2 regions of the Chungangia koreensis genome follow, and region 2 is predicted to be linked to the other one. Evidence: predicted binding sites of a transcription regulator. Region 2 holds the regulator's gene; the other holds the start of a gene.
The links. The regulator CtsR, encoded in region 2, represses protease genes until heat stress. The targets are predictions, from matches to a motif close to TTGGTCAAAAAAGGTCAAANA.
Positions count from the first base shown of each region.

Region 1: a site for CtsR is predicted at 2,191-2,211, ahead of clpP (ATP-dependent Clp endopeptidase proteolytic subunit ClpP). Genes of this name have one in related genera too.

Region 1 is NZ_JBHSEC010000020.1:164,401-179,531, forward strand. Features, by position in the region: gene ACFOZY_RS13760 (hypothetical protein) at 1-87, shown strand, start outside; gene ACFOZY_RS13765 (TPM domain-containing protein) at 262-1,044, opposite strand; gene ACFOZY_RS13770 (LemA family protein) at 1,044-1,622, opposite strand; tRNA gene ACFOZY_RS13775 (tRNA-Arg) at 2,045-2,116, opposite strand; gene clpP (ATP-dependent Clp endopeptidase proteolytic subunit ClpP) at 2,292-2,891, shown strand; gene ACFOZY_RS13785 (HPr family phosphocarrier protein) at 2,934-3,191, opposite strand; gene whiA (DNA-binding protein WhiA) at 3,265-4,200, opposite strand; gene ACFOZY_RS13795 (gluconeogenesis factor YvcK family protein) at 4,226-5,188, opposite strand; gene rapZ (RNase adapter RapZ) at 5,193-6,071, opposite strand; gene ACFOZY_RS13805 (NUDIX hydrolase) at 6,068-6,553, opposite strand; gene trxB (thioredoxin-disulfide reductase) at 6,890-7,837, opposite strand; gene ACFOZY_RS13815 (tetratricopeptide repeat protein) at 7,906-9,426, opposite strand; gene ACFOZY_RS13820 (acyltransferase) at 9,543-10,055, opposite strand; gene ppaX (pyrophosphatase PpaX) at 10,052-10,708, opposite strand; gene ACFOZY_RS13830 (nucleoside recognition domain-containing protein) at 10,705-11,646, opposite strand; gene lgt (prolipoprotein diacylglyceryl transferase) at 11,678-12,493, opposite strand; gene hprK (HPr(Ser) kinase/phosphatase) at 12,514-13,470, opposite strand; gene ACFOZY_RS13845 (DUF4097 family beta strand repeat-containing protein) at 13,708-14,862, opposite strand; gene uvrA (excinuclease ABC subunit UvrA) at 14,943-15,131, opposite strand, start outside.
Region 2 is NZ_JBHSEC010000022.1:183,286-198,416, forward strand. Features, by position in the region: gene ACFOZY_RS15620 (DEAD/DEAH box helicase) at 1-894, shown strand, start outside; gene nfsA (oxygen-insensitive NADPH nitroreductase) at 1,143-1,874, opposite strand; gene ACFOZY_RS15630 (hypothetical protein) at 2,046-2,618, shown strand; gene ACFOZY_RS15635 (SH3 domain-containing protein) at 2,618-4,543, shown strand; gene ACFOZY_RS15640 (ABC transporter substrate-binding protein) at 4,946-6,265, shown strand; gene ACFOZY_RS15645 (carbohydrate ABC transporter permease) at 6,376-7,287, shown strand; gene ACFOZY_RS15650 (carbohydrate ABC transporter permease) at 7,284-8,138, shown strand; partial or broken gene ACFOZY_RS15655 (ABC transporter ATP-binding protein) at 8,157-9,254, shown strand; gene ACFOZY_RS15660 (thiol-disulfide oxidoreductase DCC family protein) at 9,393-9,785, opposite strand; gene ACFOZY_RS15665 (hypothetical protein) at 9,947-10,207, shown strand; gene ACFOZY_RS15670 (YIP1 family protein) at 10,387-10,977, shown strand; gene ACFOZY_RS15675 (nuclease-related domain-containing protein) at 11,060-12,007, shown strand; gene ACFOZY_RS15680 (CtsR family transcriptional regulator) at 12,221-12,691, shown strand; gene ACFOZY_RS15685 (UvrB/UvrC motif-containing protein) at 12,734-13,276, shown strand; gene ACFOZY_RS15690 (protein arginine kinase) at 13,266-14,357, shown strand; gene clpC (ATP-dependent protease ATP-binding subunit ClpC) at 14,619-15,131, shown strand, end outside.

The DNA of each region.
Region 1 (15,131 bases), on a different contig from region 2:
GCAAGGGCATTTTGGTTTTTGACTATTGCTTCTATCTTGCTAAATATAGCACCTATATTATTAGAACGAATGCGTTTGAAATTATGACCTTTGCAATTATTGTGAGAGTCCAATAAGTTAAAAAAGCGGAATCAACGGTAGGATATCAATAAAAATAAGCATCCAATTGATATTTTAATTGGATGCTTATTTGTGGTTCGAATTGCAAGTTAGTGATTCAAAACTGAACGGAATTAAAGGACAGTCTCTGCTTTTTCATCTTTACCAGCCACGACTTGCTCCACCGCCGCCGGAGGAACCTCCTCCACCACCACTGAAACCGCCAAAGCCACCGCCTCCGCCGCCTCCGAAGCCGCCTCCACCACCACCCAAGAATGGTGGGAAGAATACAACGCTTCTTCTACGGCGTCCGCCACCACGGCCTCCGCCGCCCCCTCCAAAGAAGGAGCTTATGATAAAGAACAAGACGATCATTATCAAAATGGTTGAAAATCCACCACCGCCACCTTGGTTTCCTGCTCCTTGAACTTGAGCGACTTCACCGTTCCAATTGTATTCAGCAGCCACTTCATTGTAGAGAACTTTGTACGTATTAATGATTCCTTCATCATACTGATCTCGCTCAAAATATGGATAGGCGTATTCATCCAAAATCCGCCCGACTTTTCCGTCGGGCAGTGCCCCTTCTAATCCATATCCGACTTCAATCCGCATTTTTCTTTCCTTTAGAGCAACCAGAAAGAGAACACCATTATTCTCTCCCTTTTGACCAATCCCATATTCCCTAAGTGCTTTTAACGCATAGCTTTCAACCGTTTCATCCTCCAAACTCGGAATGGTCATCACCACAACTTGTGCAGTCGTTCCTGCCTCCAAATTTTTTCCTAACGTGATCAATTCCGACTTCTGTTCAGGGGTCAATACACCTGCATGATCCTGGACAAAGATGTCCCCGACCTGCTGTGGAATTGCTGCAGCATCGGCTTTGATCTGAATTCCCAGAACCAGACATGCGATGGTCAACCAACCTGCAACCTTTTTCATCAGTCTCCATTCCCTTCAAAGTCGACGGTTGGGGCTTCTTGCGCTGCTGCATCTGCTTCGAAGTATTCTTTTTGTTCAAAACCAAACATTCCGGCCATTAAGCTGCCAGGAAATCTTCTCACCTTTTTGTTATAAGCTGCGACAACACCGTTATAATCTTGTCTTGCCACCGCAATCCGGTTTTCAGTCCCTGCTAATTCATCCATCAATTGTTGGAAGTTTTGATTGGCTTTCAAATCCGGATAATTCTCCACTACGACAAGCAATCGACTTAGAGCACTGGATAGTTCTGCATCCGCATTAGCTTGTTCCTCCGGGGTATTGGCTCCTGCTAACTTTGCTCGGGCATCAGAAATGCTCGCGATCACTTCTTTCTCATGTGCCGCGAACCCTTTAACTGTATTTACAAGGTTAGGGATTAGATCAAGTCTTCGTTGAAGCTGACTTTCTATTTGCGCATATGATTGATCTACATTCTCTTCCAAATCCACTAATGAGTTATAGCTCGGTATGATCATCATCGCGCCAATTATTAAGATAATTACAATAATCGCTATCGGTCCAAAAGCTTTCTTCATATGTTGTCCTCCTCATGCTGGTCCTATATATGTAATGTACCTATTTCGAAAAGAATTAAAACAAATCTATGCCTATTATGAAAAAGGGCACACTGCGTATAATGCAAGTGTGCCACTGCTAAAAGCAGTTTATATATCTTCTTCACCCATTATTGGATGGGAAATGGGTTCCCAAGGTTCGCGAGTTGCCGTGGACAGTGACTAATTCACTTTTAATTCTAAAAAACAGTGCCTTCCGTGTAATATACGGCGATTTTATAGTTTTCCACTCTTATTTCTTTCACTCGTTTCTACCTCAATACATCATATACAAAGTGTTAGACTTGCAATAGACGAAGCACACGGAATATTATTAACTTCAGAAAAATGATATAAAAAAATACCTTACAGAATCTGCAAGGTATTTTTCAGTGTTTTAAATACGGCCTCGAAGGGAATCGAACCCCTAGCGGGAGAACCGGAATCTCCAGTGTTATCCATTACACCACGAGGCCATGAAATTGTATCGGACCTTATCTATTATACAAACGAATAAAATAAATATCAAGAGGCGAAATAAAATGCATTATATTTGACCATCCTTGACCATACTATTATGATAAAGGTACATCTAAAGCATTTCGCTTTTATGTCCTGAAAATACATCCACCTTAAAGGAGGAAAACCGAAATGAATTTAATTCCTACAGTTATTGAACAAACAAACCGTGGTGAACGGGCATATGACATCTATTCCCGTCTATTGAAGGACCGGATCATTCTCTTAGGTTCCGAAATCAACGACCAAGTCGCGAACTCCATTGTTGCACAATTGCTATTCCTTGCAGCAGAGGATCCGGACAAAGACATCTCCGTGTATATCAACAGTCCCGGCGGAAGCATTACAGCCGGTATGGCGATTTACGACACGATGCAATACATCAAGCCGGATGTCCAAACTATTTGTATCGGTATGGCCGCTTCCATGGGAGCATTCCTATTGGCTGCAGGTGAAAAAGGAAAACGTTATGCATTGCCGAATGCAGAAGTAATGATTCACCAACCACTTGGCGGTGCACAAGGTCAGGCTACTGAAATCGAGATTGCTGCTAAGCGAATCCTCTTCTTGCGTGACAAGCTCAACAACATCTTGGCTGAACGTACTGGCCAATCACTTGAAGTGATTGCACGTGATACTGATCGTGATAATTTCATGACAGCTGAACGCGCAAAAGAATATGGACTGATTGATGACATCTTAATGTCCCCAAGTGAATTACCAAAGAAATAAGACAAATAAAATCCCGGGAGGAAACTTTCCTTCCGGGATTTTTTATTCTTCTGATTCAATAATTTCAGCCAAAGAGGAAATGGCATTTTCTTCATCAGAACCGTCTGCACATAATGTGACCGACGTACCTTTGCTGATTGCTAAACTCATAATGCCCATTATACTTTTGGCGTTTACTTTTTTATCGTCTTTTTGTAAATACACATCAGATGAGAAGCGGTTTGCAACTTGCACGAATAGTGCAGCTTGTCTCGCCTGCAATCCAGTTTTTAACTTAACCTCGACAGATTTCTCGGTCATCTAACTAGTGCCTCCTTCTACATTGAAAACCCTTACTCTTTATCTTAACGAATATATCATGAAAGAACAAATCTCAAATTCCTTTACGAAGATTTTCCGCGATTTCATCCAGCTTTCGCAGCCGGTGATTTACGCCTGATTTACTAACCGCTCCAGTCGAAACCATTTCACCTAACTCTTTAAGGGTTACGTCTTGGTGTTCAATTCTTAGGCGGGCGATTTCTCGGAGTTTGTCAGGAAGTTGATCGAGCCCCATCATATGATCGATGTATCGGATATTCTCAATTTGCCTAATAGCTGCTCCGATTGTCTTATTCAGATTGGCAGTTTCACAGTTAACAAGGCGATTAACACTATTTCGCATATCTCGGACAATCCGCACGTCTTCGAATTTCATCAGAGCCACATGAGCACCGATTAATCCTAAGAAATCCGAAATCTTTTCCGCTTCCTTTAAATAAGCAATATAGCCTTTCTTACGTTCAATCGATTTGCTATTCAACTTGAAAAGGTTCATAAGCCTAACAAGCGCTTCACTATGACTTTTATAAAGCGAGAATATCTCAAGGTGATAAGACGAGGTCTCAGGATTATTCACGGATCCCCCTGCTAAAAATGCACCACGTAAGTAGGAACGTTTACAACAGGACTTTTTAATAATATTTGGTGAAATCGTTTGTTCGAACTGAAGACCTTCTGAAACGATTTCCAGTTCTTCCAGCAGCTTTCTTGCTCCTTCGCGGACTCTGCAAATATAAACATTGTTCTTTTTTAGCTGCATTTTTTTCCTAACTAATAATTCAACTCTAAGCGGATAGAGCTTTTTTAAATTGGTATAAATTCTTCTGGCAATCGCAGCATTTTCTGTTTGTACATCTAAACTCCATTGCCTATTCGTGAACGACAACACACCGTTCATCTGGATCAGGGCTGAAAGTTCTGCCTTTGTGCAACAAGGCGACGTTTCTATTTGTGTCAATTCCTTTTTTGTATCGGAAGCAAAAGACATGATCCACTCCCCCTCTCAATCCAATCTATCTCATTTCCATATTTTCCACTAACCATGCGGCGACTTTTGAGGCTTCATGGCGAATATTGCCCTCTCTGGAAGTGGCTATGCTTTTCATCACTATTTCCGGAACAAGTCCAGACAACTTTTCCATCTCATACTCGACCGGAGCTGCCTTTTCCATTTCATATAACTTACGTATTTCTGGTGGCATCACTACATCGTTCAATAAAATCGTATCGATAAACGGACTGCCTACATGATCGTACAATGCTTGTACATGATCAGCAGCCGTATAGCCTTTCGTTTCACCAGCTTGGGTCATCAAGTTGCAAATATAGACCTTTTTGGCAGTTGACTCAATAATTGCCTTTCGAATACTCTCAACGAGTAAATTAGGAAGAATGCTTGTGTACAAGCTGCCTGGACCGATCACAATCATATCAGCAGATTGAAGGGAAGTCACTGTTTCAGAAAGAGGTTCTACATCGTGCGGAGTCAAATACACTTTATTGATCTTAAGATCATATGTAGGGATTTTGGATTCGCCTGTAACAATCGTTCCGTCGCTTAACTCGGCATGTAGAGTAATCCGCTGATTGGCTGCTGGCAGGACAGTCCCTTTCAAATTTAAGACACGACTCATCTCTCGAATGGCATGTGTGAAATCTCCTGTGATATCAGTCAGTGCAGCCAGCATCAGATTTCCAAGAGAATGTCCGCCTAAATCGGCAGAATGTGCAAAGCGGTATTGGAACATTTCTTCTACAAGCGGTTCTACATCCGAAAGGGCTGCCATGACATTCCGTACATCGCCTGGCGGTGGAATATCATAATCATCCCTCAATCTACCGGAGCTTCCTCCGTCATCTGCTACCGTCACAATAGCAGTAATATGTAATGGGAAGTTTTTTAATCCGCGGAGGAGGGTTGATAATCCGGTGCCCCCGCCTATAATGACGATTCGTTTCTCATTATTACGCCCCATATAGTCAACCCTTTCTATGATTAATGTCTCGGTGGGTAATGACTGTTTTATATTCGCTGCCAAATAGTTTGCCGAAGTATTCAGCGAGAGTTACCGAGCGGTGTTGTCCTCCTGTGCAACCGAACGCAACAACAGCCTGGGATTTACCCTCCCTCTGATATCGCGGGATGACGAATTTAAATAGATCTGTAAGTTTCTCAACAAATATTTGTGTATCTTCCCATTTTAACACATATTCGGAAACTGGAGAGTCCATTCCTGTTTTTTCCTTTAATCCTTCAATGTAAAAAGGGTTCGGTAAAAAACGGACATCAAACACAAGATCCGCGTCAATTGGAACCCCATGTTTAAAGCCGAATGACATGAAATGGACGGTAAAGGTGGATTCCCCGTTTTCGGAAAAGTTCTTTTGAATCTTTTCACGCAGTTCTTTCGGTTTAAGACGGGATGTATTAAAGATGAAATGTGCCCGGTCTTTCAATTCTCCAAGCAAATCCCTTTCCTTCCGAATCCCGTCAAGCAACAATCCTCCAGAAGCAAGAGGATGAGTACGCCTCGTTTCCTTATAGCGTTTTACGAGCGTTTCATTGTCAGCTTCCAAGAACAAAATTTCCATATGGATGCTGCTGTCCTTTGAAAGGGTATCAAGGGTACCGATGAGAGAATCGAAAAGACCGCCACCTCTCATATCCATTACTGCCGCAATACGCTTCATTTTTTGGTTGGATCTCTTCATCAAATCCAGAAATGTGACGAGAAGTTCCGGCGGAAGGTTATCAATACAATAAAACCCTAAGTCCTCAAAACTTTGAATGGCAACTGTCTTCCCGGCACCAGACATACCTGTGATAATGACAAGTTCCATATCATGATTTTCATTCATTTCTTATGATCCCCTTCATTCGAAGATTGTAGGTCTTCTTTTAACAACTCAAAATCTTGTGTATAGACAAATGTTCCATATTGCAATCCGGATTGCGTTACGGCAAAGAGCAAGTTGCTCCGATCGCCTTCAGCCATCGGAAGATGATAGAGGCTTTCTACAGGGTGCCATTCCAGTACACCCTCCCGATTTTCTTCCAACAAATCTCCGGTCAAACCATCCGCTACAAACGTATAGAGCATCCATTCATCAATAGCAGTTTCGGTTTCAGGGTCGACTATGACCATTGTATAGATGCCCTTCAAATGTGGATTTGAAGGGACAGTATTCGTTTCCTCCGAAAATTCCCGGATGGCGGCCTGATAAATCGATTCACCCGGCTCCATCTTCCCTCCGGGTGCCACATACCAGCCGCGCCTAGGTTTTTTTAATAATAATACTTGGCCGTCTCGTAGGACGATTAAGTTTGCGATTCGTTGCACCCTCTACACTCCATATCTATTGTAGACTCATTCCTTTTATTATACCTAATCAAGCATTTCCGGGCCAACACGATTGGTTGTGCTGCCAAACAAAATACTGCCTTGAATGAACTGCACTGACAAAAGGGATGTTGAAGCAGCAATGTATTTTGCGACAAGTGAACCGTGGGTATAGGCGAACTTAGCATCCCTTCCTATAAATAAAAAAAGACTGCCACCAAATTGGTGAGCAGCCATCCAAAGGTAATACTATTTTAAAAGGGGGTCAAATTACTATACTTACTATAACCCAACCATATTTCATTCGTATTACAGGCTCGTTAAGAACAGGTTAAATTAGTTGGATTCTAATTTTTCTTTTAGTTCTTCTACGTACTTTTGTACATTTTGAGCAGCAATACTTCCATCACCTGTTGCAGTGACCACTTGACGCAAATGCTTCTCACGTACGTCACCAGCTGCAAAAATCCCTGGAACGGATGTCTCCATTTCGGTATTTGTCGGGATATACCCGTTTTCGTTCAAGATCCCAAGAGATTGGAACGGTTTTGTCAAAGGCACCATTCCAATATAGATGAATACCCCATCAATCGGCATTGTTGTTTCAGTGTCATCTACAGTGGATACCAACGTCGCACTGCCGACCTTTCCGTTTTCCTCATTAATCGTTTTCAAAGTATGATTCCAAATGAAATCAACTTTTTCATTCGCAAAGGCACGATCCTGAAGAATTTTTTGAGCACGCAACTGATCACGGCGATGAACAATCGTTACTTTATCAGCAAAACGAGTTAAGTAGACACCTTCTTCGACTGCCGAGTCTCCGCCGCCGACGACAATGAGATGCTTCTGTTTGAAGAATGCCCCATCACAAACGGCACAATAACTGACTCCTCGTCCACCAAGTTCACTTTCTCCGGGAATGCCCATTTTTTTATATTCGGCCCCAGTTGAAATGATAATAGCACGCGCTTTATATTCTTTTCCGCCAGCTTTAATGGTTTTATATTCCGCTCCATCCACAACACTTTCAACATCGCCATATGCATACTCAGCGCCAAACGCTTTCGCATGTTCAAACATTTTAGTTGAAAGGTCTGGTCCCAAAATGGAAGTGAAGCCGGGATAATTTTCAATTTCTTCCGTGTTGGCCATCTGGCCTCCGGGAATACCGCGTTCCAACATTAAAGTCGAAAGGCTTCCTCTTGATGTATATACGGCCGCAGTCATACCTGCAGGGCCTGCTCCAACGATAATCACATCATAAATTTTTTCTGTTGTCATTTGTCATTATCCTCCTCATACGCTACCTAAATCGTATAAGAAACATGTAACTTCTTCAATCTTTCTGCTCAATCATACATGGGCAAAAATTGAATCAGGTCATTTACATACTTCGTTAAAGTTGGCACAGACACGCCATACTGTTCAGCCACAGCCTTCTTTGTAACGCCTGAAAAACGAGAAGAACGGAACATATAATCCGCAGCAGCGGCTAACGCATCCGTGTTCTTAAATAAGTAGCCTTTTTCAAGCCCTTTTTCGAAAAGAAGGAACCACATTTGGAATAAATGGGATTTCACCGAATCGAGCGGACTATTTTGCTCGTATAAGATTTCCGTCGCTTTCATCGCTTTCAAAAAAGTTTTAAGCTTCGGCTCTGCTGCTTCAAAACGGTGGCCTAATGCATAGGCAAGGGCCAGTTTTTCAAAAGTGGTCAACTTTTCGATATCCACCCATTTTGGATGCGAGATGATTTCTTGCTTATGTTCTGACTTACTAAGTAGGAAAATACCGAATAGACGTTCACTGCTATAAGAGTTATTCAGTTTTTCCAAAATGAAGGTCCGATCGAACTCACTCGTTGAATGCAACGCCTTATCACGGTCATGCCAAGGTTCAAGTCCTTTTTTCGTCGGATCCAAGTCGGTCAATTGCTTCCATGCACTTTTAGCCGTATCCTCATAACCGGAGAAATAAGCGGCATGTGAAAGCCAGAAGTAAAAGCCAGGATCCCCTTCAAAGCCCTTTCGTTGAAGACTTTTCAACCATTTATATGCTTCTTCGTTCTTGCCGACAAGCGCAAAAGTGGCCCCTAATTTATATCTGTGTTCAAGGGAATATGGATTGATCTTGACCAGCACTTCCAAGATCTCCTCTAACTCTTCTTCGTTCTTTTCATAATAATAGAAGACCGCCAAGTTACATAGGGCATGAAGATTCCCTTTGTCCTTCCGAAGAACTGTATGAAGCAATGCTTTTGCCTGTTCTTCTTCACCGATATAAAAATAAGCTAACGCTAAATTGTTATAAGCCGACCAGAAATCGTCGAATTCTTCGATGACCGATTCCAATAGCTGTACAGCCTGTTCAAATTCACCACGCTCCATCAATCGACGAGCCTTCTCTTGCAAATAGTGCATTTCACTTTCTTTCGAATCTTCCAATAGATCGAAATCGAATTCATGGTCGATGAACTCTAAAATTTCCAAAGCTTCGTCCAGGTACGGTCCATTCGGGTCCATCTCCCGATATTTCGTGGCAAATCTCTTGGCCTCACGCAGCATCCCTAAATGGGCATGGACTTCAGCTAAAAAGAACACGATATCAGATTCATTCGGATCGAGACTGTTGGCGCTGCGCAACAATTCAAGTGCATGATCGTATTTCTGAAGCTCCATTTCAATGATTGCATATTGCATTAAAATCATCGGATCATCAGGGCTAAGTTCCACTGCCCGCTTCATATATTTATGCCCTTTATCGAACTGATCGCGCTGAAGGGCTTGTAAACCTTTATTGTAATAGTAGTCGCCATTCGGAATGAAAGACACTACGTTCTTCTTTCGATCTTTTCTTTGCTGATTATTCAAACTTGTAACTCCTTCAATAGTAGTTAAAGAATGTCATGTACATTCTATCTCATAATTTCCATTATAACACATTGCCGTACTAGACACTCCCGAGCTGGCATAGAAAAAAGATCCCATTAGTGAGATCTTTTCCTTGCTTCCATTTCTTCAGCTGTATAGATGATTCGCATTGGATTGCCACCAGCCATTGCACCTGCTGGAACATCACGATGGACCAGGGTACCTGCCGATACAATCGCACCGTCCCCGATTACAACACCTGGAAGAATCGTTGAGTTTGCACCAATCATGACTCGGTCACCAATCACGATATCACCAAGGCGGTACTCCTCAATGAGATACTCGTGTGCAAGTAAGGTAGTATTGAACCCGATGATGGTATTCTCTCCAACCTTAATCCTCTCTGGAAACATCGTGTCTGGCACGACCATTAATGCAAGAGAAGTCTGCTTCCCTATGTCCATCCGAAGGAATGTACGATAGAGAAAACGTTTCAATGCCATGGAAGGTGTATAGCGGCCAATTTGGATGACAACGAAATTTTTCGCCACCTTCCAAAATGACACTGTTTTATATAGCTGCCACAAGGAATTCGGTCCGTCTACCGGATGGCGTTCCGTTCTCCTCATTTCACTCCTACTCCTGTTATCTCTAACAAGTCGGAAATATGCTGAAGCATATAATCCGGATTGAAAGTGGCTAAGTACTGTTCGCCTTTGGCAGACCAGGCAACCCCGGCTGTACGAACGCCAGCATTTTGCCCCCCTACGATATCGTGATAATTATCCCCGATCATTAAGGACTCATCCTTCGAAGCTCCTAATTGTTCCAAAGCAAGGAGAATCGGTTCAGGATCTGGTTTCGGATTCGTTACATCATCTGCGCCAATAATGACATCAAACACTTCGCGAGCACTTATAAGCTTCATGCTTTTATCTAACGAGTCCCGTCTTTTTGACGAAACAATTGCCATTTTAAAGCCATGAGCCTTTAACTTATTCAGTGTTTCCGACACTCCTTCAAACTCCACAGCCAGTTCATCATGAAGTGTTTGATTGACTTTATAATAAGCGGCCAGAAGTTCGTCCGACATTTCAGGATCGATCGCGTCAAATGTCTGCTTTAATGTCGGTCCGTTGAATGGTAAAACCGATTCACGATCATATTTCCCGGGAAACCGTTCACCAAGTACGGTCAGAAAGGTTTGCGTAATCAATTCGTTTGTATCAAGTAATGTTCCGTCAAAATCGAATAATAATGTGGTTATAGGACGTTCATTCATGATGACATGGCCACCTCTTTTCTTTTTGCTGCTTCTGATCGTTTCCATAAGTTGGAGACGGTACACGCTAATCCGAATGCCGCGATTATTCGAATCAGAAATAATGGTAATACAGGAATTCCTAATGGAATGAAAATTAATGTATCTTCCACTATGGCGTGACATGCTACTAAGAAAATGAACGCAATGGTTGCATCTCTTTTACTCACACCATCTTCTTGAACTGCTTGGATCATAACACCGGCTCCAAATGCCAGCCCGACTGTCAAACCGGTGACCAGTGTCAACGACGTGTTTGGCTGAACACCTAAAACTTTCGTAATAGGAGTTAGTTTCTCCGAAAACTTTTGTAAGTAATGACGGTCTTTAAGGAACTGGATGATGATCATCAAGGGTATGACGATCATGGCTAATTGAAGAATCCCAAATGATGCTTTTTCCAATCCTAATAAGAAAACTTGAAACCAGCCATCAGGATTCACTTCTTCAACATGAGCGAATCCATATTTCGCTACTTCCCCGCCGCCCTTCCAGAAGAGATTGATTAAGATCGCAGATGTTGCTGCAAGACCAAAACGGACAAGCAGTACTACCCACAGCTTCACTCCAACTTTCAGGGCAACCCCCGTTTCAATCAATAAATTATGTGAGAACGAAAGCATAACTGCGAGGATGAACACTTCCTTCACAGTCAATTCCAATGATAAAATCCCTGCAATCCCCGCATATAAATTGAGCACATTGCCCAATACGAGTGGGATGGCTGCATCTCCGCGAAGTCCGAACACGCCCATTACAGGAGAGATCAGCTCAATAATCCATGGGAGAACCGGTGTATATTGAAGCATGACCAAGATGAGCGTAATTGGAAAGATCACCTTTCCCAATACCCAAGTTGTCTTAAGGCCCGCTTTCAAGCCATTCTGAATTGTTGACATTCCCATTTCGACTTCCTTATCTATCTTAATCTTAGCTGTCTAAGTACCTTGGCGGGTTCACTTTAACCCTTCTATAAATAATGAGCGCCACTGCCACAACAATCAGGACTAATGAAATCACCTGCGCCTGTCGCAATCCGCCAAATAATTCATTGATGAGGCTATCAGTCCGTAATCCCTCAATGTAGAAACGCCCGATTGAATACCAAATCAGATAGGAAAGGAATATTTCCCCCCTGCGAAGATTAACTTTACGGAGCAACAGTAATAGGATTAATCCGACAACATTCCAAAGTGACTCGTAGAGGAATGTCGGATGATAATACGTACCTTGGATGTTCATCTGTTCGATAATCCAGTCAGGTAACATAAGGCCTTCCAAGAATTCACGAGATACTGGCCCCCCATGTGCTTCCTGGTTCATGAAGTTCCCCCATCGTCCGACAATCTGACCAATCAGTATGCTCGGCGCTACGATATCCGCAACTTTCCAGAAGGAAACTCCCCGTTTTCTTGTAAAGATATACGCAACAAGCACTGCCATAATAAGTGCCCCGTGAATAGCTAATCCACCTTCATCAATCCGGATGATTCTCTCGGGGTTATTCTTATAATAATCCCACTCAAAAATGACATAATAAACCCGTGCACCGACAATGGAAAGCGGTACTGCCCAAATCAGCATATCGGTCAGGAAGTCTTCATTAAAACCTCTCTTGACCATTTCCCGTTGGGCTACAAAAAATCCTAATATGATTCCAGATACGATTAATATCCCATACCATCGTACAGGAAATGGCCCGATTGAAAACGCAATCGGGTCAATTACTCCCAACATGAATTCCATAAAGTCCCCCTCACTGCAAATTAGTTCGCAGATTCTTCAGTTTGATTAATCACTGCATCCAATCTCTTGGAGAATTCTTCAGCCGCATTGACGCCCATCCGCTTTAATCGGAAGTTCATAGCAGCAACCTCGATGATAACAGCTAAGTTCCGTCCAGGACGGACAGGAATCGTCAATTTCGTCAATTCGGTATCGATAATTTTCATTTTATCCTCTTCCAGGCCAAGTCGGTCGTACTGTTTTTCCGGATCCCACAATTCCAAGTCGATGACGAGAGAAATCCGTTTATGTGTCCGTACCGCGCTTGCACCGAAGAGGGTCATGATATCAATGATCCCTAACCCACGAATTTCCAATAAGTGTTCAATCAGTTTTGGCGCATTCCCGACAAGTGTATTCTCGGATTCTTGACGGATTTCCACACTATCATCCGCCACAAGCCGGTGTCCTTTTTTGATCAACTCCAAAGCGGTCTCGCTCTTACCTACACCGCTCTTCCCTGTCAACAGGACGCCGATCCCATAAATATCAACAAGCACTCCATGAACTGCGGTCATAGGAGCAAGTTTGCTCTCCAAATAGTTCGTCAGTAAACTCGAGAACTTCGTCGTTGGAATTTTCGTGGTCAGCACCGGAACGTGAAAGTCATTGGACACGTTTTTCAACTCATTCGGTACTACCATATCATGACAAACGATGATGGCCGGAGTATCTGGCGTACATAGCTTACGCATCCGGTCAATCCGATCAGACACTTTCAGCATGGCAAAAAACGAAAGCTCGGTTTTCCCCAATAGTTGAACCCGGTTGGCTGGGTAATGGGTGAAGTATCCGGCCATTTCTAATCCTGGCCGTGAGATATCACTCATCAGAATATGCCGCCCGATTCCTTCTTCTCCACTCACGAGCTTCAAATTGAATTGTTCTCTTACATCTTTTGTTGTTACATCATTCACGGCATCTTCACATCCCGCCATAATTTTTCCTGATTCCTATTTTAGCATTTAACAGTTGAAAATAAATGCTTTTGGCCTAATAAGTCTGCGCCGCCTTCATTTTGGTGGAAGCCAATTGACAGTCAATGAGCAGTTATTATGTTTCTACCCGCAGTTTATTATCGAACTAATAAAGTTTGGTTGTCTTCCGACTAAAAAACGACCTACCCGCGTGTGCGAATAGGTCTGGTCTTATTTCTATAGTGGCAGCGAATGTTCTTAGCTGTATCGGACTAACACAGAGCCTGTTTTTGCTTCACCGAAGACAACGAGTGGTGTGCCTTCTCCATCTTTTGAGAATTTGATGGACTTTTGCAAGAATTGCTCGGACTCATTCACCCGGGTGATATCAGTGAGTTGAAGGTCCATCTTACCGAAGTTAGATGCTATTTCACCGTTAATCGGTACCCCAGATGGAATATATAACTCAACTGAACCAGCCACTGCACGTGCATCGATTTTACGTGCAGACGTGTCTTTCGTCGTTACAACAACATGACCATTTATGGATTGGGCTTCAACTTCTTTAACATTGCCGTCAACATAGACACGGCCATTCAATGTTTCGACTTCAAGTTGTTCTCCAGTTACTTCTTGAAGCTGCACGGAACCATTGGCAGTTTCAAAATCGGCATCCTTAAAGTTCAATCCGCGAACTTCAATCTTTCCATTCGCTGTTTTCACTTTTAGACGGTCAATTTTAAGTTCCGATAGTTTGAATGCTCCGTTAAAGAGTCTCCCATTGAATGCTTCATAGTCTTTATGAGGGACATATAGAACTACATTCGTCTGGAACATTTTCATATCATTGACCAGTCGAAGCTTCTGGCCATCTTCAACAAATAGGAACTTTTCCAAGAACTCTTTCTTCGCCTCTTCAGGAGAAGACTGGCGGTACGCCTTGACGTGACATTCTGCGCGTACACCGTTTTCTTCGGATGGATACAACTCCAACTTCCCGTTTGCGATGTCCACTGAAATCTCATTGAAATTAGAAAAGTCTTTCGTTACGGAATGATGGAACTCGACAGGTTCACCAAAAGGCCGATCAAAATCGAATCCTTTCACCTTTTCTACAGCTGATTGCACAAACTGCATGAAACGGTCACCGAATTGATTGAAATCACGGCGGATATCTTCAAAGAAGTCTTCATCTTTGGAACCTGTCTTTGATTCATTTCCGTTGTAGGATGTTCCTCCGAAATCGGTTTTCGGTTCTTCCTGTGCAGATTGTCTCTTCGGTTGTTCAGTCGGCAATTGTGCATTTTTCGCTTGCTGGTCTTTCCCTAAGTTCTCGAGCAGCAGTAACGCTTCCTCGGCATTGATCACGCCGTTTTCTAACATATCCAAAATGCGTTTGCGTTCGTTTTGCATCGAATCAGCCTCCTAAGTTAGCTATAATTCTATTCCTTCATTACATACGATTATTTTCGAAAAAGGTTTCGTTTTGCTTTTTAGTTCTGATTCTCAGCTTCACCGATGAGTGCTTCCATGCGGGCCCGATCTCTTTTTAGTACCGGTTTCAAATATTGACCCGTGTACGATTGCTCGACCTTGACGATCTCTTCAGGAGTACCAGTAGCGATGATCGTTCCACCTTTGTCTCCACCCTCAGGTCCCAAGTCGATAATATGATCGACTGT
Region 2 (15,131 bases):
ACGCTTTCGAATTTCATGAAGTATCATCATCTGACACTCCCTGAATTATACGGAAAGAATCGATTGTTCGAACGAATGAAAGTCGAGGCAGGAGTTGCTCAGGATTTCAGTTCTCCATTTGAAGAGGTTGTTACCAAGCGTATCCATTCACTCTTCCATTTGGATTCAGCGGAACTCATTCGATTCTATTTAAAGTATTTAGAGGATGGGCAAGTTCGAACTGAAGAAGAACGAAAGATGATTGCTATGCTTTATTATTCCTTCTTCCTTCAAGCACCTGAAAGAGAGGGTTTTCGATCGACTGAAGAGGGAATTCAAACGCTCTTACGGGATTCAATTTTGAAAGAAGAAATTAAAAGTGTACTAACTGTTCGCTATCAGAGTATCGATTTTGTGGAAAAGCCATCTCCGTTTGCAATCGTCAATCCACTTCGGGTTCATGCTCATTATACGACTGATCAAGTTATGGCAGCGTTCGGATACTTCGATGATGAACAGAAGCCGGCTTTCCGAGAAGGTGTTAAGCATTTCGAGGAACAAAAGATAGATGCGCTCTTCATTACACTTAACAAGTCAGATAAGGACTTTTCACCGTCAACAATGTATGAAGATTATGCAATCAGCGATTACCTATTCCATTGGCAATCACAAAGTCGTACTTCAGACACGAGCCAGACGGCTTTTCGATACTTCAATCATCGCAAAATGGGACATCAGATTGCCCTTTTTGTACGAGAATACCGAAAGGAAGATGGGTATACGGCTCCCTATGTCTTTTTAGGAACAGCTGACTATGTACAACATGAAGGAAGTCAACCAGTCAGTATTATTTGGAGACTTCACGTTCCAATGCCCCCTAAGTTAGTTCCGAAAGCGAATAAGAGTATTATTTGATTATTTGCGGTACTATCTTCTTCCGGAAATAATGGCTATTAAACAGAATAACGGGCCATGCACCTCCTTTTAATGAAATCGGTAGTAAACAAAGCATAATCGGTAGTAAACGGAGAAGAATCGGTAGTAAACACATCATAATCGGTAGTAAACAAAGCATAATCGGTAGTAAACGCATCACAATCGGTAGTAAACAAAAAAGGGGTTGCTCTCTAAGCACAAGCTTAGAAGGCAGCCCCTTCCTACTTTTAATCAAACGTGAATCCCTGTTCTTTTAAAAATTCTTTCATATGAAGCCGTCTCGGTTTTTCCAAGTAGTCCGCCATCTGTTCGGACCAATTCGTGTTTTTATTGTTTGACCCGCGCTCTAAATAATAATCATTCATCGTTTGATCATACTCTTTTAAGATTTCCGGATATTTGTCCTGTTCGTAACCATCTTCGTGAAGGATGGCATTTAACGGGAGACGAGGCTTCACTTCATTCCGCTCAGCGGGTACGCCAATCGTCATGCCGAAAGCAGGGAAAACTCCTTTAGGAAGTCCGAACAACTGACTAATTTCAGATGGAGCATTACGGACTCCGCCAATATAACAAATTCCATAACCTTTGGACTCTGCAGCGACCGCTACATTCTGGGCGAATAATGCTACATCTATTGAAGCTACCAACAGATTTTCAGCAGGTCCGACGGCAATATCTTTACCATGCAGTTTTGCCGCTTCTTTAAGCCTGCTAAAATCACCGCAAAACAATAAGACTGCCCCTGCTCCTAAAATCTGTTTTGGGTTTTTCGACAACTCGGCAAGTTGTTTGCGTTTTTCTGGATCTCTGACCCAAATGACAGAATACGCTTGTACAAAATGGGAACTTGCCGCATGCTGCCCTGCCTCGATCAACTCCGCTACATCTTCTTTTGTCAATTCATAATCCGTATAGCTTCGGACAGATGAATGAGACTTCAACGTATCAATGATCATATGGTTCACCTCGACTGTAAGGATATCATTTTATCTCAATAACAACCAAAGCTTTCATTCGGGAATGAAAATAGCAAATTTCTAATATTTCAAATTAAAGGTATTCCATCCTATAAACAATAGAATTATAATAGACTTTAGACCTACTTATAATTTTTAAGGAGAATACATATGGAATATACTTCAGCATTGCTAACCTCGATGTTCGAGAATGACCCGTTATTGGCGAAAACATTATTCATAAAAAAGAGTTTTTTTAACGAATTAACTCTTGTGGACGGTAGTGGAAACGTGGTTGTAAATATCGTACCAAGTGTTGCCGGAGGTGCTACTGTCTCATATGCAGATGGGGATACGGGCCATCTTTATGAAAATGTGTATGGAAGTACGACTTTGGACTTGCCGGGCATTGAGAATGACATCGTGGGTAGACCTTCTATTTTTGGAACCGAAAATTTTTCTCAAGGCGGGGATGTGATCGGGACTGTCAGCCCCAACTTTACAGGTGACGGCATTCACGGAATTGGGTCAGCAGGCAATTCTTTTACTACTTCACCAGACTTGTTCGGAAGCACTCAAGTAACTTTTTCTTCATCAATGGCTGATACATATACATACTCACAACCGTTTGATCTTCAAAATTCCTTTAGTGAAGTCGATGCCATTTCTTCGCAAATCTCGGCGGCTGATTTGGGTTCAGCTACTGATATGGTAGATGGTCTCGATGTATTGGATCTATTCTAATGGCTAAACAGATCCATCAATATTTTGAAAATCCGGTACGGGAATACAATGCCATTGATCGAGATTTGCAAAACAGACTCAATCAAGAGGTGTACAACGAAGTAAATGCTTATTCACAGTTGTTGACAGATCAGGCAATGGAGCAAGTGTGGAATCATCTTCGAAGACGGTATGAGGAATTGGATCGTTTGGAAAAATCAGTTCCGGATGAACCTTCCAAGGAAGATCGGGATTACTTTCTGAAACAGTTTTTTAAATTGACGGATCCCTCGCATGTATCAGCCGATTTGCAAAGGGCTCTTCAATTTAAGAAGATTGAAAAGGATTATGCTGAATTCATCAAAAAAATGTCATTAGGCGAGTACGGGGAACTGTTTAAGCGATATCGATATCCCGCTGAATTTTTCAATGGAATTCAACATGGCATTTTACATAGCGTGGACAACATCGTTCACGCGTTGAAGAGCTATGCAGAATCTGTGGGCAGGTATGCATTGACACTTGACTCTGTGGCGAAAAGTGCGAAGGATAAAGCATTCATTAAAGGAACAGCTTCCGTACTTGGTTTGCTTGTCGGTATTCCGTTCGCTGGTGCTGGAGTTGGCGCATTGATGGGCGGGAGTGATCAATCCAAAATCAGTGATTCTTTAGACAATGTGTTTGAAGACTGGGATGAGTATGTCGATCACTTCTACGGTTTTTTGCAAACGCTGGAGCAGACCTATCGTTTAGCTATGGCGGCTCTGTACGGTGGAACAATTCTTCGTGTAAACGACCAACTGAATCAGCTGAATATTGCTTTCAGTCAAATGGCCCTTTTAAGTAAAGATTATGCACTCGAATTAAATGGCCAAGAACGTAAAGAAACGGAAAAGTGGCTTCGTGAATCAGTCTCAGGTATAAAACAGTTGCTAACCAAGAAGTTGTGGAAGGACGCGATCCGAATTTCACAAGAGCTTTACCTTACGGTTAAGAGTCAACCTGTTGCAGCCCGTACAGAAATGTATGGTGGGAAATCAGCCATCTATGAAGCGCATTTATACTATTACCTTTCTTTCCAAGAAGCTTTGTTAGAGGAATATCAAAATGGGCATTATGATAGTTTTTATACTACAGTGAAAAAGCTGTATTCTGATATGCCGCTAACTGTTTTGGACAAAAATATTGATTCTAACTTTTCAAAAACAGGTGATTTACTGTTCCGGTTCATTAAAGAAGCCCTCAAACGAGACCGCACTGAAGATCTGCTTATAGCTCACAAGTACTTGGAAAGAGTGGGTAAGCGTTGGAAGCGGGATGGGTCTTATTTAGGGGAAACAACTAAAGATGCGGAAGCTTTTACGGATGAGTTAAAAGCGTTCTATTTATTAGAAAATTTTTTGTACATTCAATGTGGATATGAAATTGAGTTTCAATTTTTGGATGGAAGCTTGAAGAGACGACAAATCCGCGAGCTCATTAAAATCGATGAGGCGATCGGAAGGCCCGACTCCTTAACCGACTTCCTCAAGTTCCAATACCGTTCTGCTTTGTTCCATTCGTTTAAGACTTCTTTGACGAAAAATAAGAAATGGTTAGTAGCAGCAGTGTTGGCAATCGGAGTTGGAACAGGTGGATTTGTATACGGTAATGAAATCGTTGAAAAAGCAAAAGGGATTAGTCTATTTGCAGATAATTCCGAGGCAGAGACTGAAATAGTCGCAACTGCACCGATTTATTTAATGATTAATACAGAATATGCCAATGTACGCTCTGAACCGTCACTTAGCAGCTCAATTGTTGATTCCGTTGATCAGTCTATCCAGCTGGAATACTTGCATAAAGAAGCCACTGACAGCGAATATCGTACTTGGCTGTTGGTGAAGCTGCCAGATGGAAAAGACGGATGGATTAGCAGTAAAATTACAGAGAACATAGCGCAATAAGAGAAAGTCTACTTCTCCACGGGGAGGTAGACTTTTATATGTTTGTCCGTTGGCAGAGCAGATATAATTAGGAAAATCATTGTTTTTACCCCAAGGTTGACTGGCTTATTGCCCGCTATGGATTTGCTCTGTGATTCATGAATTATTCAAACATAACCATTCATGATGGTATTCAAGGGCATACTTTCGAACCTTCAAAAAACTACATTATAAGTTGGATAGAGACTATAAGCCCATTCCGTCAGTTCGGAATAGGGCTTTTTGCTTATGTTAAAATCCATTACCTTAGGCCTTTCTCTTCGACTTTCGAAGTTTCTTTGGAAATGAGTTTTGATCTTAAAGGTGAGGGGGAATACAGAAGTGCATTGCTATTTTAAGAAATTATTTTAGGAGGAGAATGAGTTGTACAAAAAGAGATGGCTGTTTTCGTTATTGTCTGTGTTGCTCATCCTTTCAGGCTGCGCAGGCTTCCAAACGGGGAAACAAGATGATGGGGCTGCAGAAGCAGAAGCTGATGGGAAAGTTGTTGTAGATTTTTGGACATTTTGGGGTTCTGAAATCAGAAGGCCGGTAATTGAAAAAATCGTTGAAGACTTTAACAATTCCCAAGATCAAATCGTTGTTAAACACACTTTTGTACCATGGGGCGATATATGGACGAAAGAACTTGCGGCAATTGCAGCAGGCGATCCACCTGATGTAGTCATTAACGACATCAATGCAACTGCACTCCGTGGACAGAAAAAGCAAGCAATGAACTTATCCCAGTTCTTAGAGAAGGACGATATTTCTGATCGTTTCTATCCTGAACTTTGGGAATCAACCTTATATGAAGGGGATTCTTATGGAATTCCATTTAATACAGATACACGTATTTTGTATTACAACAAAGATGCTTTCGAGGAAGTTGGTTTAGATCCAGAACAACCGCCGACAACATGGGCTGAACTTGAAGAGTATGCAGCTAAATTGGATAAGAAGAACGGCGAAAACTATGAACGTTTAGGTTTCTACCCTTTGTTCGGTGTCAACTATGATGTTTGGATGCTGAATGCGAGTGGTGAGAATTTTGTCAGCAAAGAAGGCGAAGTACAAATCGATACGGAGACTAACCTTGAGACACTCAATTGGTTAGTGGAGTGGAAGAACCATTATGGTGATAATGTCATCAATTCAGTTAAATCCCAAATTGATAGTCAGCAAGGGAATCCATTCTTCACTGGTAAGTTAGCGATGTTTGTGAATACGCCTACGTTCTATACACAAATCCGTGATTATGCTCCGGACCTCAATTTCGGTGTAGCAATGCTTCCTGAAAAAGAGGAAGGTAGTGGCCACACGAGCTGGGGAGGCGGGTTCGTAGCTGAAATTCCTGAAGGCTCCAGCCATCCGGAAGAAGCATGGGAGTTCATCAAATACTTGACGGATCAAGAAGCTCAGGAATATTGGGCTGTTAAAAACTATGACAATGTAGCCAATATCGAAGCAGCAGAAGCGGCAGCGAAAAGTTCGGAACTGCCTGAGAAAGACCAGGTCGTGTACCAATTGGCTGTGGATAACATGCCGAATACATTATTGACGCCGTATCCTCTTTCTGCACCGGATTTCCCGACTCTTATGAATCCGGAAATCGATAATGTCCTATTAGGCAAGAAGACGCCTGAACAGGCATTAAAGGATGCGCAGGCAGCGGTTGAAAACCTTGCAAAAGAAAACAAATAAATGGGTGAGAGAGCAGTGCTCTTCTAGTGATGACTGGAAGAGCGGGATGCTCTCTATCTTTCTCTTTATAGAAAATCAGTTCAAGCTATAACTGTAGGGGAGTTTGAGAAATGAAAAGGAAAAAATTCAACTATAAGCGGCAGGAAGGGCTTGTCGGCTATGTCTTCATCCTTCCGTGGATCATCGGCTTCCTTGTCTTCACAGCTGGACCGTTGTTATTTTCACTCGTTGCCAGCTTTACGAATTACAATATTACGTCCCAAATGGACTTTGTCGGGCTTCGAAACTACGAAAAATTGTTCGTCGACGACCAGCTCTTTTGGACCTCTCTCTGGAACACTCTTTACTATGTAGCTTTTTCTGTTCCTCTCACCACCATCGGTGCAATTTTACTTTCCGTCCTCCTCAACCAGGACGTTCCAGGCATGCGTTTCTTCCGAACGATTTATTACCTTCCGGCTGTCTTATCCGGTGTGGGTGTATATCTCTTGTGGATGCAACTATTAGACCCGAGTACAGGATTAGTCAATATGGCATTAGGCTGGTTCGGTATTGATGGGCCAAACTGGCTGTTCGATCCGGAATGGACAAAGCCCTCTTTGATTCTCATGAAGCTTTGGGGAGTAGGGGGCGGAATGCTTTTATATTTAGCAAGCCTCCAAGGCGTTTCGAAGTCGCTCTATGAAGCGGCTCAAATTGATGGAGCGAGCAGATGGCAGCAATTCCGTTATATTACTCTGCCGATGATTACACCGGTTATTTTCTTTGACGTTGTGACAAGTTTAATCGGTGGATTCCAAATTTTCCAGGAAGCATATGTCATGTCGAACGGCACTGGCGGACCTGCAAACTCCTTGCTGTTCTATAACTACTATATGTGGAATAAAGCATTCAAAGTGTTTGATATGGGATATGCCATGGCTATGTCTTGGATTTTAATCATCATCGTATTTATCCTAACAATGATTAATCTGAAGCTTGCTCCTCGGTGGGTGCATTACGAAGGGGAGTCGAAACGATGAAAGAATCTTATTTTGATAGTATGACGAACAGGAATAAGGTATTGAAGATTGCCAATTTCGTTTTGCTTTGTCTCGGAAGTCTTCTATTTCTTTCCCCTCTTTGGTGGATGATTTCAACGGCATTGAAGACGATGCAAGAAGTGATGAGCTTTCCTCCTACCTTTTTTCCGGAAGGATGGCATTGGGAGAACTTCATCAAAACTTGGGAAGCTGCGCCTTTTGATCTGTATACGATCAATACGTTGACAATCACCGTCTTGGTTGTCATCGGTCAAGTATTTGTGAACTCATTCGTGGCATACGGGTTTGCGAAGATCCCATTCAAAGGAAGGAATGTCCTATTTGCCATTGTCCTTTCAACGATGATGATACCGGGGTTCGTTACGCTAATCCCGCAGTATGTCCTATTTGCCAACTTAGGTTGGTTGAATACTTACTATCCATTAGTCGTGCCTGCCTTTTTCGGCAGCGCGTTCAATATCTTTTTGCTGCGGCAATTTTATATGACGATTCCCAATGAGATGATTGAAGCCGCTCGGATGGAAGGAGCCAGCCATTTCTATATTTGGAGAAAAATCGGCATACCACTGACTAAGCCGGCTCTGGCTACTGTAGCGATTTTCTCATTCAACGGTGCATGGAACGACTTTTTGGGTCCGCTCCTATATTTGAATGATGAGAAACTCTATACGCTCCAAATCGGACTCCAAGTATTCAAGGGAGAAATGAGTACACAGTGGAACTACTTGATGGCTGGGTCACTCTTAGTTTTATTGCCAGTGATCATCTTGTTCTTCTTCTTCCAGAAGTACTTTATTCAAGGTATCAATCTTCAATCAGGTGGAAAATGATCATAAGGAGGGTGCATGATGGCTGAGTTAGTCTTAACGAATATAAATAAGCGGTATGATAAGGCGGTTAATGCAAATGCAGTGACGGATTTTAACCTGCATGTCAAAGATGAGGAGTTCATTGTACTGGTCGGCCCTTCCGGTTGTGGGAAGTCTACAATGCTTCGGATGATTGCAGGACTTGAGGAAATTTCATCTGGCGAATTCTATTTGGATGGGAAACTGATGAACGACGTGCCTCCTTCCAATCGGAACATATCGATGGTGTTTCAGAACTATGCATTGTACCCGCATATGACGGTTTACGATAATATGGCATTCGGATTGAAAATCCGCAAAACGAATAAAAAAGAAATCGATCGCCGTGTTCGTGAAGCGGCTGAGATTTTAGGATTGCAGGATTTGCTGAAACGGAAACCGAAAGCATTGTCCGGGGGGCAGAGGCAACGTGTCGCATTAGGCCGAGCGATTGTCAGGGAAGCGAAACTATTTCTAATGGACGAGCCGTTATCGAACTTGGATGCCAAGTTGCGATTCCAAATGCGCGCAGAAATTGCCAAACTGCATCAGCGACTGAAAACGACATCTATTTATGTAACCCATGACCAAACAGAAGCGATGACGATGGCCACCCGGATTGTCATTATGAAAGAAGGAGTGATCCAGCAGGTCGGAACCCCGAAGGAAGTGTATGATTTCCCTGAGAATGTGTTTGTAGGAGGTTTCATCGGGTCGCCGTCCATGAACTTTTTCAATGGGACAATTGTGGATGGTCGCTTTGTTTCAGAGGGATTCGAGCTGAAGGTGCCGGATGAGAGAATGGCCATTTTAAATGCAATGGGTTACACCGGCAAGAAAGTTGTAATGGGTATCCGTCCAGAACATATCCAACTGCAAACAGGAAATGAAGGGTCTCGTTATGAGCCGCTCCGTGCCAAAATTGCTGTTTCTGAACTAACTGGTTCCGATATGTTATTATATTCGTCCATCGGTTCTCAAGAATTCATTGCCCAAGTAGAGTCGAGAACAATTGTTTCACCTGGCGAGGAAGTCATGCTCGGGTTTGAAATGGATAGCGCACACTTCTTCGATGTTGAAAGCGGAATGCGCATAAAAGCATCCGAACATGGCGTAGCTAAAGTTGCTAATGAACGTGAACTAAAATACACTACAAAACCTGTATTACGATATGTGTAATGGAAAAGCTGCCAGCCTAAGAAGGGGACTGGCAGCTTTAGTAGTTTAGTTGCTGAATTAGTCATGCAAGAACCGGTTGCGGATCGAAGGAGGTGGGATCATGCAACTGTCACGCTTGCCAAACCAACGATAGCGGTATTTTGCGATTAGACTATAAATTGAATCCCGGATTGGAAGCGGCAATATAGTCAAAACGGAACATATTGACCATGGCATAGTGAGATGCTTAGCAATGCGAAGGGCAGCTGTCGATTTTGTATACGCCTGGCCATCCTCTATATAGACCATGCTATCATTTCCCGTAATGCCGTGAGCGGCCATCAGATTTTCGCCAACCACGCTTTGCTGGGAGGCAAATTGAATTTTGCCCGCAGGGTCGCGATTAATGATAAACTGCACGCTGCTATTGCAAAAATTACATACTCCATCGAACAAGACGATTCGTTCCAAAGGCTCCCCTCCTATTTGGCGTCCCTTTATTCAATTATACTATGCACGAAAGAAAATGAAGCCTATTTACATAATAATTTAGGAGAATTAGGATATTGTCCGTTGCCGAATAATAGATGCTGGCATTTAATGTAGAAAACCCGAGGGGAGGTGAGATTGATATGTATCCGCACAATTTTTGTCCTACCCAGGTAGCGCCACTCCGTACAAACCCCGTCGTGTGCCCGCCGCAATACCGTTGTTTCGATTCGTTTATCCCGCGTGAAGTTCCCTTCATCCATCCGATAGTGAACGTAAACCGTCAGCATTTTGCAGACATCCCTCGTCATTACTTCACTCAATCAAATGTAACGGTTCCAGCTCGTCCAGTACCGGCGACAGGTCCGGGATTTGGCGTCCCGCCATTCGGCCGCCCGTTCTAATCACCCTTACCCCCACCTAAAGCAAAGATAGAAGGACTGTAGAACGGGTATGTCCCTCTTCCGCATATCCGTTAGTTCCCTTTGCTGCTCTGTGCTGTTTGGTACAGAGCAGTTTTATTTTTTCACCTTCCTGAAAATAGAAAATGTTGGTAGGATATATATGAGAAAGAGGTGTAAAAGTGGATTCAGCAAATGAAAAAACGAAAATCTTTCCATGGTTAGGAATTATGGTGAAGCCAAGAAGCACTTTCCGTTATGTTATTGAATATACACCGGTTAAATATGCTGGATGGTTGGCTGTTCTATTTGGATTTTTAAGTTTATTTGCTCCCTCAACAACTGACGGAGGGAAAATGTGGGGAGACCTGATTTCAGCATTAATCTTCGGAAGCATCATGGGACTCATCATCTGGTGGGTCAGCTATAAACTAAATTTCCACATCGGAAAATGGTTGGGCGGGACCGGTTCAAAAGAGGAGATGAAAATTGCAACAGGGTGGGCGTTTATCCCTTCCATTATTGGTTTAATACTCATAAATCTCCCGCTGAATATGATTTACGGAGATATTACCGGATTTTACGGAAATTCGGATTACCCGTTACAGATGATCCTGTTATACATAGGGGACCTGATTGGAATTTGGTCCATAATCATTAACATTTTGGCTATAGCCGAGGTACACAAGCTTTCAATTTGGAGATCAATCATCGTACATATTATTCCGGCTGTGCTCTTATTGATCATCCTCGTTCTCTTTAGTCTCATTTAAGGAGGTCCTGACTTAAGGGCCTCTTGTTTTAATTGAAGGGCTGAGCTATGGTGTGGATGAAGGAGGAGTGCTTTTGAACGTAATGAAAAGAGGAAAGCCTGTGAAATTGTCATTGCTCGAAGCCGTTTGGCGATACCTGCCGGTAGGTGACAGCTATGAAGAAACTAGCAGAGAGATGATCCGCCGAAGACAAGCGGGATTTGTTGGTGAACAGAGAGGAGACGCCGAATGGAAGCTGTTGGATAGTTTGGAGCCATTTGATCTGCTGCACGATCTTCATCTGCCAATCGAAGAAGTCACCTATCAGTTAGACACCATCTTTATTTCCCGAAAATTCATCTTGATCGTCGAAATGAAAAACATTGCCGGCGAAGTGAACTTTGACGAAGAGAAACATCAGTTTACCCGAAGAAAAGAGGACGAGCCGACAATCGGTCTCTCGAATCCTGCCGATCAGGTCGAACGACACCGCCGAAAGTTGAGTGCTGTATTACTACATGGACTGGGCATTCAATTGCCAATCATCGGAGCGGTTGTTTTCGCGAATTCATCCACCATTATCGGTAAAACTGTACCCGGCATCATCACAATTCACTTAAGCGGATTGCAACGTCTACTTGACAACCTCTATGAGTATTACACCCAAGATGTCCTTTCCCCGGGACAAGCTCGGCAACTTGCCGACTATTTACAAACCATCCACTCCCCTAAGATGGTCTACCCGACTTCCCTAATTCCAGAAGCAGTTTTTAAAAGGCTGCGTAACGGTGTCATGTGCACGCGATGTGATCGTGTACAAATGCACTATGAATGGAAAACCTGGACATGCCCTCGCTGCGGTCTGCGAGACAAGAATGGCCATATTCGTGCTTTACAGGATTATCGTCTCCTTTATGGGGAAACAATAACCAATAAGCAATTTCGCGAGTTTTGTAGGATTGAATCGATCTCAGCTTCTTCGAGATTATTACGAGAATTGAACCTTCCCTTTACTGGAAGCTATCGTAATCGGACGTATCGACTAAAATAAACGAACTTGCAAGTAATCGACAGTAATTTGCAAGTAAATTGGACAAACTTGCAAGTGTTCGACAAAAACTTGCAAGTAATCGACAAGAACTTGCAAGTAAACGAACGAATCCAGTACGCATTTCTTTTGCACATCCATCAACCCGCGTGTATAATTAAGTCAAAGATAGTCAAAGTCAGCCGGGCGAATACTTAGAATAATTGAGGTGAGATCATGCGGAATACATCGGATATCATTGAGAGTTATTTAAAGCAGATACTTGAAGATGAGCAAACCGGGTATATTGAGATTAAACGCAGTGAGATTGCAGAAAGATTTCAATGCGTCCCATCGCAAATCAATTACGTGATTAATACGCGATTCACTGCTGACCGCGGTTACTTGGTTGAGAGTAAGCGGGGCGGTGGAGGCTACATCCGTATTTTGCGTGTACGTCCGCATTCAAAGATCGATCTGTTAGATCATATTATGGACAGTTTACGGCAAGGTGCTTCCCAGAATGCGGCTGAAGATATTGTGTACCGTCTTATTAGTGAGGATGTTATTACGAAGCGTGAGGCGAAGCTCATGTTGAGTGCAGTGGATCGGTCTACCATTTTGACGAATTTGCCTCAGCGAGATCAAATCCGCGGACGTATTTTGCATGCGATGCTTTTGGCGTTGAAGTATCAGGAAATGTCATGACCATCAGCCATATGCAATCCATATAAAAGAGGTGTCGTCCATATGATTTGTGATAATTGCAAACAGCGGCCGGTATCGGTCGTCATTAAACAAATGCAGAACGGTGTAGCAACGGAGCGGCATTTGTGCGAAGTTTGTGCCTCGCATTCGACGTCGATCCAAGTGGATTACTCCAATGATCCGTTGTCACTTAACCAATTTCTATCCCATTTCTTTGGGACCGGTGCATTCCAGTCGACTGCACCGAAACAGCAACAAGCTGTTACATGCGAAAATTGCGGCATGACGTTCCGTGAGTTCTTGAATCGTGGGAAATTCGGTTGTTCCCATTGCTATGAAAGCTTTAGTGAACAACTACCCCAAGTATTTAAGCGTCTCCATAATGGAAATGTGAAACACGTAGGGAAAGTGCCGTCCAGTTTTAATGCAACGTATGCTTTGAAACGGAAAGTTGAGGATTTACGTCTTCAATTAAAGACAGCCATCGAGGAAGAACGTTTTGAAGATGCTGCCAAGCTCCGTGATGAAGTACGGGTATTAGAACATCAACTCCATAACGGAGGTGAAGGTAAAGATGTCGATTGAACGGTTTATTAAACAAGGTGTAACCGGGTGGATGACGAGCGAAGGTGAACATGCCGATATCGTAATGTCTACTCGGATCCGATTGGCACGTAACTTAGTGGGTTACCGGATGCCGCTGTCGTTTTCGGAAGACGAAGCCCATCAAGTCGATCAGCAAGTAACAGCTGTTTTGCTGGAAGCGGGTCCTGAGTTAAATACGAATTTCACAAGTTTGCAGATGGGCGATGTTCAGCCGCTCCAACGGCAGGTGCTCGTGGAAAAGCATTTAATCAGTCCGCAGTTGGCTAATCCTGATCGTCCAGGCTCGGTTATCCTTTCTGACGACGAAACGATTAGCGTCATGGTGAACGAAGAAGACCATATCCGCATTCAAGTGTTATCACCAGGCCTTCAACTGATGGAAGCTTATCAGAAAGCGAACCAGGTTGATAACATATTAGAAAAGGATTTGCCATATGCTTTTGATGAACGGTTCGGTTACGCGACAACTTGTCCGACAAACACAGGTACAGGTCTGCGGGCTTCCGTCATGATGCACTTGCCGGCCCTTACCATAACGAACCGCATGAACAGGATCATCCCGCAAATTGCCCGTCTTGGTATGGTTGTTCGGGGGATTTACGGGGAAGGTACGGAAGCGCTAGGAAATATCTATCAAGTGTCCAACCAAATTACTTTAGGGAAATCGGAAGAGGACATCCTGACCGACTTGCTTAGTATCGCGGAGCAAATCATTCAGGAAGAGCGCACAGCGCGGCATACACTCATGACGAATTCACCTACCGCGTTGGAAGACCGCTTATATCGTTCGCTTGGCGTGCTCTCGTACGCTCGGCTTTTATCGACGGATGAAGCGGCCAAATGCCTGTCTGATGTCCGTCTTGGGATAGACTTAAAGATGATTCAAGATATCGATATGTCAATTTTGAATGAGCTGATGATTTTCATGCAGCCTGCATTTTTGCAGGAATATGCAAGTACAGAACTAAAACCGCGTGAACGGGATGTGTTCCGAGCAAAATTGTTCCGTGAGCGACTTCAAATGGATCACCGTAAAAAAGGAGAACCTGGCGGGGAATGATGGGCGCTTCAGCCTATTATTCCCTGCAAGCAAATCGGTTGCACACGCTCCTATTTTTTATTATAATAAAGTCAAAGATAGTCAAAGTCAGACTATGAAAAAATAATCCGCTTTTAGGAAGGGGATTATTCACTTCACAGCGAATCAAAGAATTCTATATAGAAGGCTATGTTTTGTGTAGTTTCACTTCAGAAGCTTACGGGAATGCTTTAGCATAGAGGCCCGTTCGAATATGAACGATTAGAAGGAGAGGATCTACTTATGATGTTTAACCGTTTTACGCAACGTGCACAGAAAGTGCTTCAGCTTGCACAAGAAGAAGCAATTCGTATGAAGCACGAATCAATCGGCACTGAACATATACTACTTGGACTAATCCGTGAAGGCGGCGGAATTGCTGCGAAAGCTTTAGAAGCGATCGATGTAAATTTAGAAACGATTGAAGAAGGAATTGAAAAGCTTGTCGGTATCGGTTCTAAAGATGTCGGCCCCATTGTCCACTATACACCTCGGGCTAAAAAGGTCATCGAGCTTTCGGTGGACGAATCGCGTAAGCTTGGTCATTCCTACATTGGAACTGAACACTTGCTTCTTGCGCTAATCCGTGAAGGAGAAGGTGTGGCGGCTCGTGTATTGAATAATGCGGGTGTAAGTCTCAACAAGGCACGTCAACAAGTGTTGCAACTATTGGGCAGCAATGACCACACACAAACTGGTCATGGTGCTAACCCGGCAGCTAACACGCCTACACTTGATAGTCTGGCACGTGATTTG